Regions from separate parts of the Idiomarina loihiensis L2TR genome, predicted to be linked through region 2. Evidence: riboswitches for the same ligand, from Rfam matches in the RefSeq annotation. Region 2 holds a riboswitch; the other holds the start of a gene.
The links. Region 2 has a riboswitch for thiamine pyrophosphate ahead of IL_RS12110 (TonB-dependent receptor). Riboswitches for the same ligand answer to the same signal wherever they lie in the genome.

Region 1 (4,714 bases), 1.1 Mb from region 2:
TAACTCCGCGCAATGTTGAGGCTTGAGCTCCGACAGGCGATCCTGCTGAGTGCTGACAACCACCGGATCCCAGACCACGAAAGGCTGGGGAAGGGGATCAGACCATTGCTTTAAAAAGTCAGCCACACACTGAAGCTGTTGCACATTACTAAGCAACCCAATTTTTATCGCAGCAGGCGGCATGTCCTGTTGCAGGCATTCCAACTGCTGACGAACGGCGTCAGCAGCTAACGGGAATAACCCGGTGGTTGCAACAGAGTTTTGGGCGGTAATTGTGCTTATGACACTGCAGCCATGCACGTTCAGACTACGGAACGTGTGCAAGTCCGCCTGAATGCCTGCGCCACCGCCGCTGTCAGAACCTGCGATGGTCCATACGACAGGTATCGACATCATTCTGCTCCTTCGGTCGCCGCGTCTTTCACTTTTACATCAATTCGAGTGTCCGGGTTGTACTGACGTACCTCGTGTGAAATTTTCATGGAGCAGAACTTTGGCCCGCACATGGAGCAAAACTGCGCGGTTTTGTTCGAATCCTGAGGCAGTGTCTCATCGTGATAGCTGCGAGCGGTAACCGGATCCAACGCCAGATTAAATTGATCCTCCCAGCGGAATTCAAAGCGGGCTTTTGACATAGCGTCATCCCTCGCCTGAGCGCCTGGGTGACCTTTGGCTAAATCGGCCGCATGAGCCGCTATTTTGTAAGCGATCATCCCCTGTTTTACATCTTCCTTGTTAGGCAAGCCTAAGTGTTCCTTCGGGGTAACATAGCAGAGCATGGCGCAGCCAAACGCGCCAATCATGGCAGCACCAATACATGAGGTAATGTGGTCGTAACCGGGTGCGATATCGGTGGTTAGCGGCCCTAAGGTGTAGAACGGCGCGCCGTGACAGTGCTTTAACTGCTCATCCATATTTTCCTGAATTTTATGCATGGGCACATGGCCGGGGCCTTCTATCATCACCTGCACATCGTACTCCCAGGCAATTTGAGTCAGCTCGCCTAGTACTCTCAGTTCAGCAAACTGAGCTTCATCGTTGGCGTCGGCAATGGAACCGGGGCGTAGGCCGTCACCTAAAGACAGCGACACATCATATTTCGCACAAATTTTGCAGATATCGCGGAAGTGCTGATAAAGAAAACTTTCTTGCTGGTGCGCCATGCACCATTTCGCCATTATCGAACCGCCACGGGAGACTATGCCGGTAACTCGCTTTGCAGTCAGTTTAATGAAGTCGTGCAGTACGCCGGCGTGAATCGTAAAATAGTCCACACCTTGCTCAGCCTGTTCCAGCAGTACGTCTTTAAATACTGGCCAGCTCAGATCCTCAGCAACGCCATTGACCCGTTCTAAAGCCTGATAAATAGGCACAGTACCAATAGGCACTGGACTGTTGCGTAAGATCCACTCACGGGTTTGGTGAATATTACGGCCGGTAGATAAGTCCATTACGGTATCAGCGCCCCAGCGAGTCGCCCATACCAGCTTTTCGACTTCTTCTTCAATAGACGAACTAACCGATGAGTTACCAATGTTGGCATTCACTTTAACCAAAAAGTTGCGGCCAATAATCATTGGTTCTGATTCGGGGTGGTGGGTATTAACGGGAATAATCGCGCGTCCACTGGCGACTTCGTCGCGTACAAATTCCGGTGTTATGGGGTTCTTAAGGTGCCCCCGACCCATATTCTCGCGCAGTGCAATGAACTCCATCTCAGGGGTGATCACGCCGCGCCTTGCGTAAGCTAACTGCGTAATGCCGTGATTATATTGCTGGTTCTCGCTATGGCGCTCCTGAATCCAGTTTTCACGAACCTTTTTCAGACCCGCTTTTACGTCAATTGTGGCATCCGGGTCACCGTAGACACTGGATGTATCATACACATCTACCGGTTCGTTCGGTGGTAACTTCACGCCCGGTGTGGGCTGGTGCAGGGTTTCGCTAAGGTGAATGCGACGAAAGGGGACCTGGATGTCTTTGTTGCTGCCTGAAATAAATTCACGGCTGGAATTAGGGTAATAATGCCCGGATAGTGATGATAAGAAGGATTCAGCCTGTTGGCGGTTTAAACGGTTATTCGATGGTGCAGTTGACATAGCATTCTCTCATTTTGTTGATGTTAGAGATGCTTGTCAGGAGTGTTGAAAGGAACATCAGCGCAGAAACAACGGTCGTGTCATGCTGATGCTCTCTTGTTCCCTTCGCAGGTATTAGCCTGATCAGGTTCAACGGATCCCGCAATTGCGGTCTCAGCCGGTAACTTCATTAAGAAAGCTACCGGCACTCCGACAAGATTCCTTTTTAGTGGAACAAAATCTTAGAGCGAATGCAACCGCTGTTAATCGTTAACCAGTTTAGCGACAACGTTAGCTGGCTTCTCCATTGGCTGGCTTAGGCCTTCTATGCGTTCAACAATAAGCCCTTGTTTATCGAGAATAGTGATCAAATTGCTGTGATCAAAATCACCGTCCGGACGCTGTCGATACCTCACGCCAAGTACTGTAGCTAAGGTTCTGATATCCTGCTCCGAACCGTTCAGAAACAGCCAGTTGTCGTTGTTAAGTTGATACTGCTTAACATAGTCAGCGAGTGCCTCGGGTGTATCGCGATCGGTGTCAAAACTCACCATAACGAGCTTAACTTGCTGTTTAGTGTCTTCGTCCAGCTTGCTGTATAAGCGTTTTACGTCATGAACCAACACTGGGCAGGCGGTGGTGCAACTGCCATAAATCATGGAAAGAATAACGGGATGACCTTCAAGTTCTGAAAGCTTGAGTTGGCTATTCTTATGCGTGTTCCAGGTAGCATCTATCTGGTATACCGACTCGGAGTGAGAGACCTCTGCTGCGTTCATTGCCGTATGATTGCTGTGGTCGTTAGCTGTCTGATTCTTGTGCATATTGTGATGCGAGTGATCCTGCGCAAAAGACTGGACAGCAAAGATCAAAGAGGCCAGGGCGGTCAATTTTAGCAATTTATTCATGGTCGTTCTCCAGGTCGTATGCGCAACGAAAACCCATAGTGCTGGTCGCACTTTGCGGGGCGTAATCACTGCGTGACTGATAACGGAAAAATGTGGCGTAATTGGCGTTACTAAAACTCGACATAAAGCGCGCTCCGTCGCCACATGAGCCGGAGAGCAAATCGACGTCATCGCCGTTGGTTAATAATAATTGATAGTCGTCTACCCATTCGTTGACACGGTCGTGCATGTGCATCAATTGCTCAGCATTTGGGTCGACGGTTTGTTGTTTCGCACTGTGTGGCTGGCTGTACCAGGCAAACAGGTTACGGGCATAATCATCGTCGCTGATGTTCTGCTGTTGCCGATATTTGACCGACGCATACTCCCACTCGTTAAGACCAGGCAAACGGCCACCTTGTGCGGAGCAGTATTCGCGTGCGGCAAACCAAGACACATAAGTGACTGGTTCGTTGTCTTTGCCTTTAGCAAATTCAGTATTATCATCCCAATGCTTCAGGTAATTTCCATCATGGAATAGGGCAGCGATGTTGTCTCGCTGCCACTGAGGTTGTTCAATGACAAATTCCAGAAACTCTTGGTTAGTGACAGGGGTTGCGTCCAGCATGAAACTTTCCATTTCTATACTGAGGCGCTCTTTGTCCAGTAAGACCGGAGGTTCGAAAGTACCACCATTGATCAGAACTGGATCAGCGAGCACTAAGGGTGACAATAAAACACCTGCAACTCCAAGCCACTTAACCATAAGTTTCCCCTTATTTCTCTTTACGCGGACCGGCAATTAATGCACCAGCTGCGCCACGCTCTGCATCAGCAAATTCGTGATCGACCAACTTATAGATGCCTTCTTCCGGAACAATAAATTCAATGGTTGCGCTGTTACTGGCACCCAGCAGCACGGTTTGCATGCCATACCATTCGTTACGCGGATCACCTTCGTACCAGACGCGGTCGAAAATCGCACCAATTACGTGGAAGCTGGAAGTGCCTGAAGGACCTGCGTTTAAAACATGTAAGCGCACACGGTCACCTTCGTTCGCTCGTAAAGGGTTGTCGCTAAGTGCTGCAACATGTCCGTTAAAGGTCACATGACTTGGCTGGCGGTCTAAAGCTGCACCGTGGTTATAGATGTAGTTACCTTCTGAGGCTTCTTCCAAATAGTGCTCTGACTGAACCAGAACGAATTCTTTATCAACGTCTTTGTCAGTTGGGTAGCCATCTTTAGGAGATACCACAACGGCGCCGTATTGGCCCATAGCTGTGTGCATGAGTACGCTGGAAGTACCACAGTGATACATATAAGTACCCGCGTAGTTGGCTATCCATTCGAACTCAATAGTTTCACCCGGAGAAATGGTACGCCATTTGTCTTCCGCTGCTACTGTGCCACTATGAAAGTCCATAGAGTGGGGCATTGGGTTAACGACTGGCTGGTTATTCTGATAACCGTTGGCCTGCAGTTGCTGAATGAACGGAGCACCATTTTTAACTGGCTTAGTAATAGTCACTTCTTCGTCAGAGCGGTTTTTCATTTTGAAGATAACACGGTCACCTTCACGTACGTGCAATACCGGTCCGGGTACTGAGCCACCGAATGTCCAGGCCGAATAGGTTACTCCCGGTGCTACTTCTATTTTCTGAGAGAAAACATCCATGCGTATGTCATGAGTTTTGTTACCTTCGTAGTCAAGTTTCGCTATGTTTGGAACCTGAGTCAGATAGTCGCCA
Region 2 (4,714 bases):
ATGCCTGCAGCCAGAGGAACCAACCACGCCCATTGCAGCAGGTGCCAACGAAACGGGTATTTCGCGCCATCAGGACTCTCCTTTGCTGCGCTTTGCTGACGCTGCCATTGCCACCAACCATAGCCTGCCAACGCAATGTAGATTGTTTGCAGCAAAGACTCCATATACAACTTACCTTGCCAGAACAAGACAGCGTATATAGTACAGCTGACCGCCGCCGCAGCCCAGCACCACTGGCGCTGATGTGCCGCCAGAACTAAATACCCCAAAGCCATGACTAAAGCCGTCAGCTCCCAGGGGGAACTGACCATCAACTGCTCAAGCCAGGATTCGAGCAAAGACTCAGGCATTATCCGGCCTTAAATCTTTGTTAATAAACTTACAAACCAGAACATTCGAAGGCACATTCTGGAAAAGCAGCTCCATTTCTTCACCGAGAATACGCATAACATCCTGCATTTCACCAAACACCTGCGTACTCATAGTGTTGGTCAGAACCGTTAGTTCTGAATGCTGATTTAAACGCTCAATAAAATCTTTAATGGTATCCAGGTAATTTTCAGCCAGTGGATACAGCGACATTTCTACTGAAACTTGCATATTAAGCTCCCTTAAAACGATTTTCTGACAGTGATACCAAAGCGACGCGGTTCACCGTATTGGACGTAAGTTTCCGGCACATACTCCTTACGAGGGTCATTACCAAAGTAAAAACCGCGAGTTTCGTAGTCTTCATCCGTTAAATTACGACCCCATAAGCTAAAGTGCCAATCCTGATAATGATAGTTTAGCGCAAGGTGCAACACTGCCATGCTGTCCGCTTTTTGGTTATGCGAGTCAGAGAAGTAGAACTCGTCTTTCGCGTCGGCCTGAATCACCCACTGGAAGTTCTCGCCTAACCAACCTTCAAAGCCAATATTCAACTGATAATTAGGCGCTTGCGCTTGCTCCCGCCCGGTCATATCGGTGCCGTCTTCGGTAACAAAACCTTCAATTTCGGTTTTTAACCAGCTGGCCGAAGCGAAAACCGCCAACCAATCCGTAAACTGATTGCGAATTTCCGCTTCCAGACCGTAACCTGTGCCTTCAGCGGCGTTCTCAATGTAACCCACAAATGACTGGTCTCGGTTTACCCAGCCCTTGAGCTGCACATCGTCACGCCAATGGTAAAATGCGCTGACTCTTGAGGTTAAACGCCCATCGGCACTGCTGCCTTTTACGCCAAACTCGGTACTCCAGAGCGTTTCCGGAGCAAAGGTTGAGCGGTCTAACAAGTAGTTTTCTAATTCTTCCAGACCCTGATCTTCAGCTTTTCCTAAAGCTTCACCATTAACGCCACCGGCTTTGTATCCGCGCGCCAGAGTCGCGTACAGGTAACTGTCGTCAGACGCCTGATAGCGGACACTGAAATTACCACCCACCATGGTGTCTTCAGGTTCAGCGGTAATACCGCGACTGTCGAGGTAGTCATTGTCGTAACGTTCTACCCGCAAGCCAGTTATAGTACTAACCCGGTCACTCCAATGCTGAGTTAGCTCACCATAAATAGCAACGTGATTGCTATCATAGTCGCTGTTGAAAATGCTTGGCTGGCCTAAGTCCCAGTTAAAATAGTCACGTGTCAGCTGAACCGATTTGTCGTAATAGTACAAACCTAAAACCCATTCGCTATCAATACCAAACAGGCTTTCGGGCTCGTCGGATACCCAGCGAACTTCGGCGGTTTTGTCGTCACGGTCGCGGAAGTACGCGTCAAAAGCTGAGTATTCCCAGCCCGGAGCGATACCTTCATAGGTCCAGTCTTCGTCGTAAGCGTAGCCGGTGTCTGCATCCAGGTAGTTAACAGACATTTCCAGACGGCTGTTGTCAAAACCCAGGTAACTGAGCTGCAAGCGCAATGCCTGACTTTCTAAGCGGTCAAAACCCGGTTCATCGGACAAAGTTTCGCGGGTGTTGTCGAGACTAAACGCATCGTAGCCATTGTCGACATCGTTATAATGCAGAACCGTTTGCAGCAGCCAGTCTTTACTGAGCTCGGTATCCAACTTGAAGCGCGCAGTGAGTTCGTCGCGCTGCTCCGTGTCATCACGCTCAAGGTAAGTGTTTTCAATGTAACCGTCTTGCTGAAACTGGCTGACCGAGAAGCGGGCGTTACCTAACAGCCCTAGGTTTCCGCCCATAGCAAGGCCGCCCATGGCTTCGGAATAGTTGCCTGCTGATAGCTGAAACTGGCCGTTAAAGTCGCTGCTCGGTGCGGTGCTGTCCAGCAACAATAAACCGGCCATAGCGTTCACGCCAAAACGTCCGCTTTGCGGACCGCGAAACACTTCCACGTGATCAATATCGAAAAGCGATGCGGCACTGCCTAATCCGCTGTAATCAATACCATCAATTATCAAACCGACCGAGGGCGTTACAGGATCAACAAACTGAGAGCGCTCGCCAATACCACGAATTTGAATAAACCGAGCCGTGGAAGTGCCACCAGAGAAATTCACGTTGGCCAAACTGTTCAGAGTGTCTTGTAAATGCTGTGAGTGACGCTGTTGCATCGCATCTTTATCAATAATAGAAACGCTGCTGGTGGTTTCATTTAAGGTGCGGCGGTGAAAGTCACCACTCACTTCAATAATTTCAATGTCTTTTGTATCTTGTGTGTCCTCTGCTGCAAAGGCAAAAGCGGGAACACTGGATAACGCCGCGGCAATGCTGGCTGCTAAGTATGAATTGATTATTTTCATGGATCATTTCCTCAAAACAAAGTCAGAAACGATCCGGTAAGGCTGTATTAGACGGGTTTTCTACCATCCCTACGCCAGTATTAACCGGATCAGGTTTTAAGGGTTCGCTAATGCATCTCAGCCGTTGCCGGCACCCCTTGGTAAAGCGGCGTCAGTATAACGCAGCTTGTTAGTTAAACAAATTTACTTTCAGTGCAATTAAATAAAGGACAGAGCGTCGCCGTAAAGGTTTTCTAACGGTACGTCTTTAGCGACAAAGTCGTCGCGAATAACGCGTATCATTTCAAAACGGCCAGCCATGTAAATTTCACACTCAGGCAGACTTTGCTCACGGGCCATAACCGCGTGGTGCACTAAACCAATAGAATAAGCCCAGTTGTTATCCGCGTCTTCGACCACCGGGTGATAATCAAAGTGCTCGTACTGGCTTGCTAAGCGTTCCAGTTCGTCATGCAAATACAGGTCGCTTAAGCTTTTTGCACCCCAGTAAAGTGTCAGAGGCCGCTCTGGCGACACACGTAAATGTTGCTGCAAAATAGAATAGGTATACGAGAAACCGGTGCCACCAGCAATTAACACTGCCGGCTTAGTGTTTTCCTGACGGTAAAACGCAATACCGTCCGGCGCATCAATTTCTAGTTCCCCATCGTCACGCACTTTATCCAACACTTCCATGGCATAGCTGTTGTCCGGCGTAGCGCCAACATGAAGTAACCACTCACTTTTATTGGACGGGCACGACGCAATACTGAACGGTCGCTTATCGCGTTCGCCCATCACCACCATAAGGTACTGGCCTGCTTTAAACTCAACCGGCTGCGGCAATTGTAAACGCACTTCCCACACAGCATCCGCCAACTGGCGCGAAATTTCAGCTTTACAGGTCATTTGTTGACTCATTCACGACTCCATAATATTCAGTTCGTCCCACAGCTCGTCAACACGCTGTTTTACCTCATCGCTCATGACGATTGGTTCGCCCCACTCACGGTCGGTTTCACCCGGCCATTTATTGGTGGCGTCCATTCCCATCTTTGAGCCCAGTCCGGAAACCGGTGAAGCAAAATCAAGGTAATCTATTGGCGTATTTTCGACCAGGGTCGTATCACGTGCCGGATCCATCCGGGTTGTCATAGCCCAGATAACATCTTTCCAGTCACGCGCATTTACGTCGTCGTCACACACAATCACGAACTTGGTGTACATAAACTGACGCAAGAAAGACCAGACACCCATCATCACACGCTTCGCGTGACCCGGGTACTGCTTCTTCATAGTGACTACGGCCAAACGGTACGAACAGCCTTCCGGTGGCAAATAAAAATCGACAATTTCGGGGAATTGTTTTTGCAGCAACGGAATAAAAACTTCATTTAAAGCAACGCCCAGCACCGCAGGTTCGTCCGGTGGACGTCCGGTATAGGTGCTGTGGTAAATAGGATCTTTGCGGTGGGTCACATGAGTCACGGTAAACACCGGAAACTCATCCACTTCGTTATAGTAGCCGGTATGGTCGCCATAAGGCCCTTCTGCCGCCATTTCACCCGGCTCTATGTAACCTTCCAGAATGATTTCAGCGTGCGCAGGTACTTGTAAGTCGTTACTGAGACACTGCGTTACTTCGGTTTTGCTGTCGCGCAACAAACCGGCAAAGGCGTATTCCGACAAGCTATCAGGCACAGGGGTTACCGCACCCAAAATAGTCGCAGGGTCTGCGCCCAAAGCAACTGACACCGGGAACCTTTCGCCCGGATGCTGCTGGCACCATTCCTGGAAATCCAACGCGCCGCCGCGATGCGACAACCAGCGCATAATAAGCTTATTCGGACCCAAGAGTTGCTGGCGATAAATGCCTAAGTTCTGACGTTCTTTATGCGGACCTCGAGTTACCGTAAGACCCCAGGTCACCAAAGGCGCAACGTCGCCCGGCCAGCAGTGCTGAATAGGCAGCTTGGTTAAGTCAACGTCGTCGC

Region 1: it holds a riboswitch for thiamine pyrophosphate, as region 2 does, so the genes downstream of both, thiC (phosphomethylpyrimidine synthase ThiC) here and IL_RS12110 (TonB-dependent receptor) in region 2, are expected to answer to the same signal.

What each region holds. Positions count from the first base shown of each region.
Region 1 covers NC_006512.1:819,106-823,819, reverse strand. Annotated here, with positions in the region: gene thiE (thiamine phosphate synthase) at 1-396, opposite strand, end outside; gene thiC (phosphomethylpyrimidine synthase ThiC) at 393-2,099, opposite strand; TPP riboswitch at 2,183-2,301, opposite strand; gene IL_RS03885 (SCO family protein) at 2,342-2,986, opposite strand; gene IL_RS03880 (formylglycine-generating enzyme family protein) at 2,979-3,731, opposite strand; gene IL_RS03875 (multicopper oxidase domain-containing protein) at 3,742-4,714, opposite strand, start outside.
Region 2 covers NC_006512.1:2,526,801-2,531,514, forward strand. Annotated here, with positions in the region: gene pnuC (nicotinamide riboside transporter PnuC) at 1-350, opposite strand, end outside; gene IL_RS12105 (YkoF family thiamine/hydroxymethylpyrimidine-binding protein) at 343-600, opposite strand; gene IL_RS12110 (TonB-dependent receptor) at 612-2,741, opposite strand; TPP riboswitch at 2,791-2,889, opposite strand; gene fre (NAD(P)H-flavin reductase) at 2,940-3,641, opposite strand; gene ubiD (4-hydroxy-3-polyprenylbenzoate decarboxylase) at 3,642-4,714, opposite strand, start outside.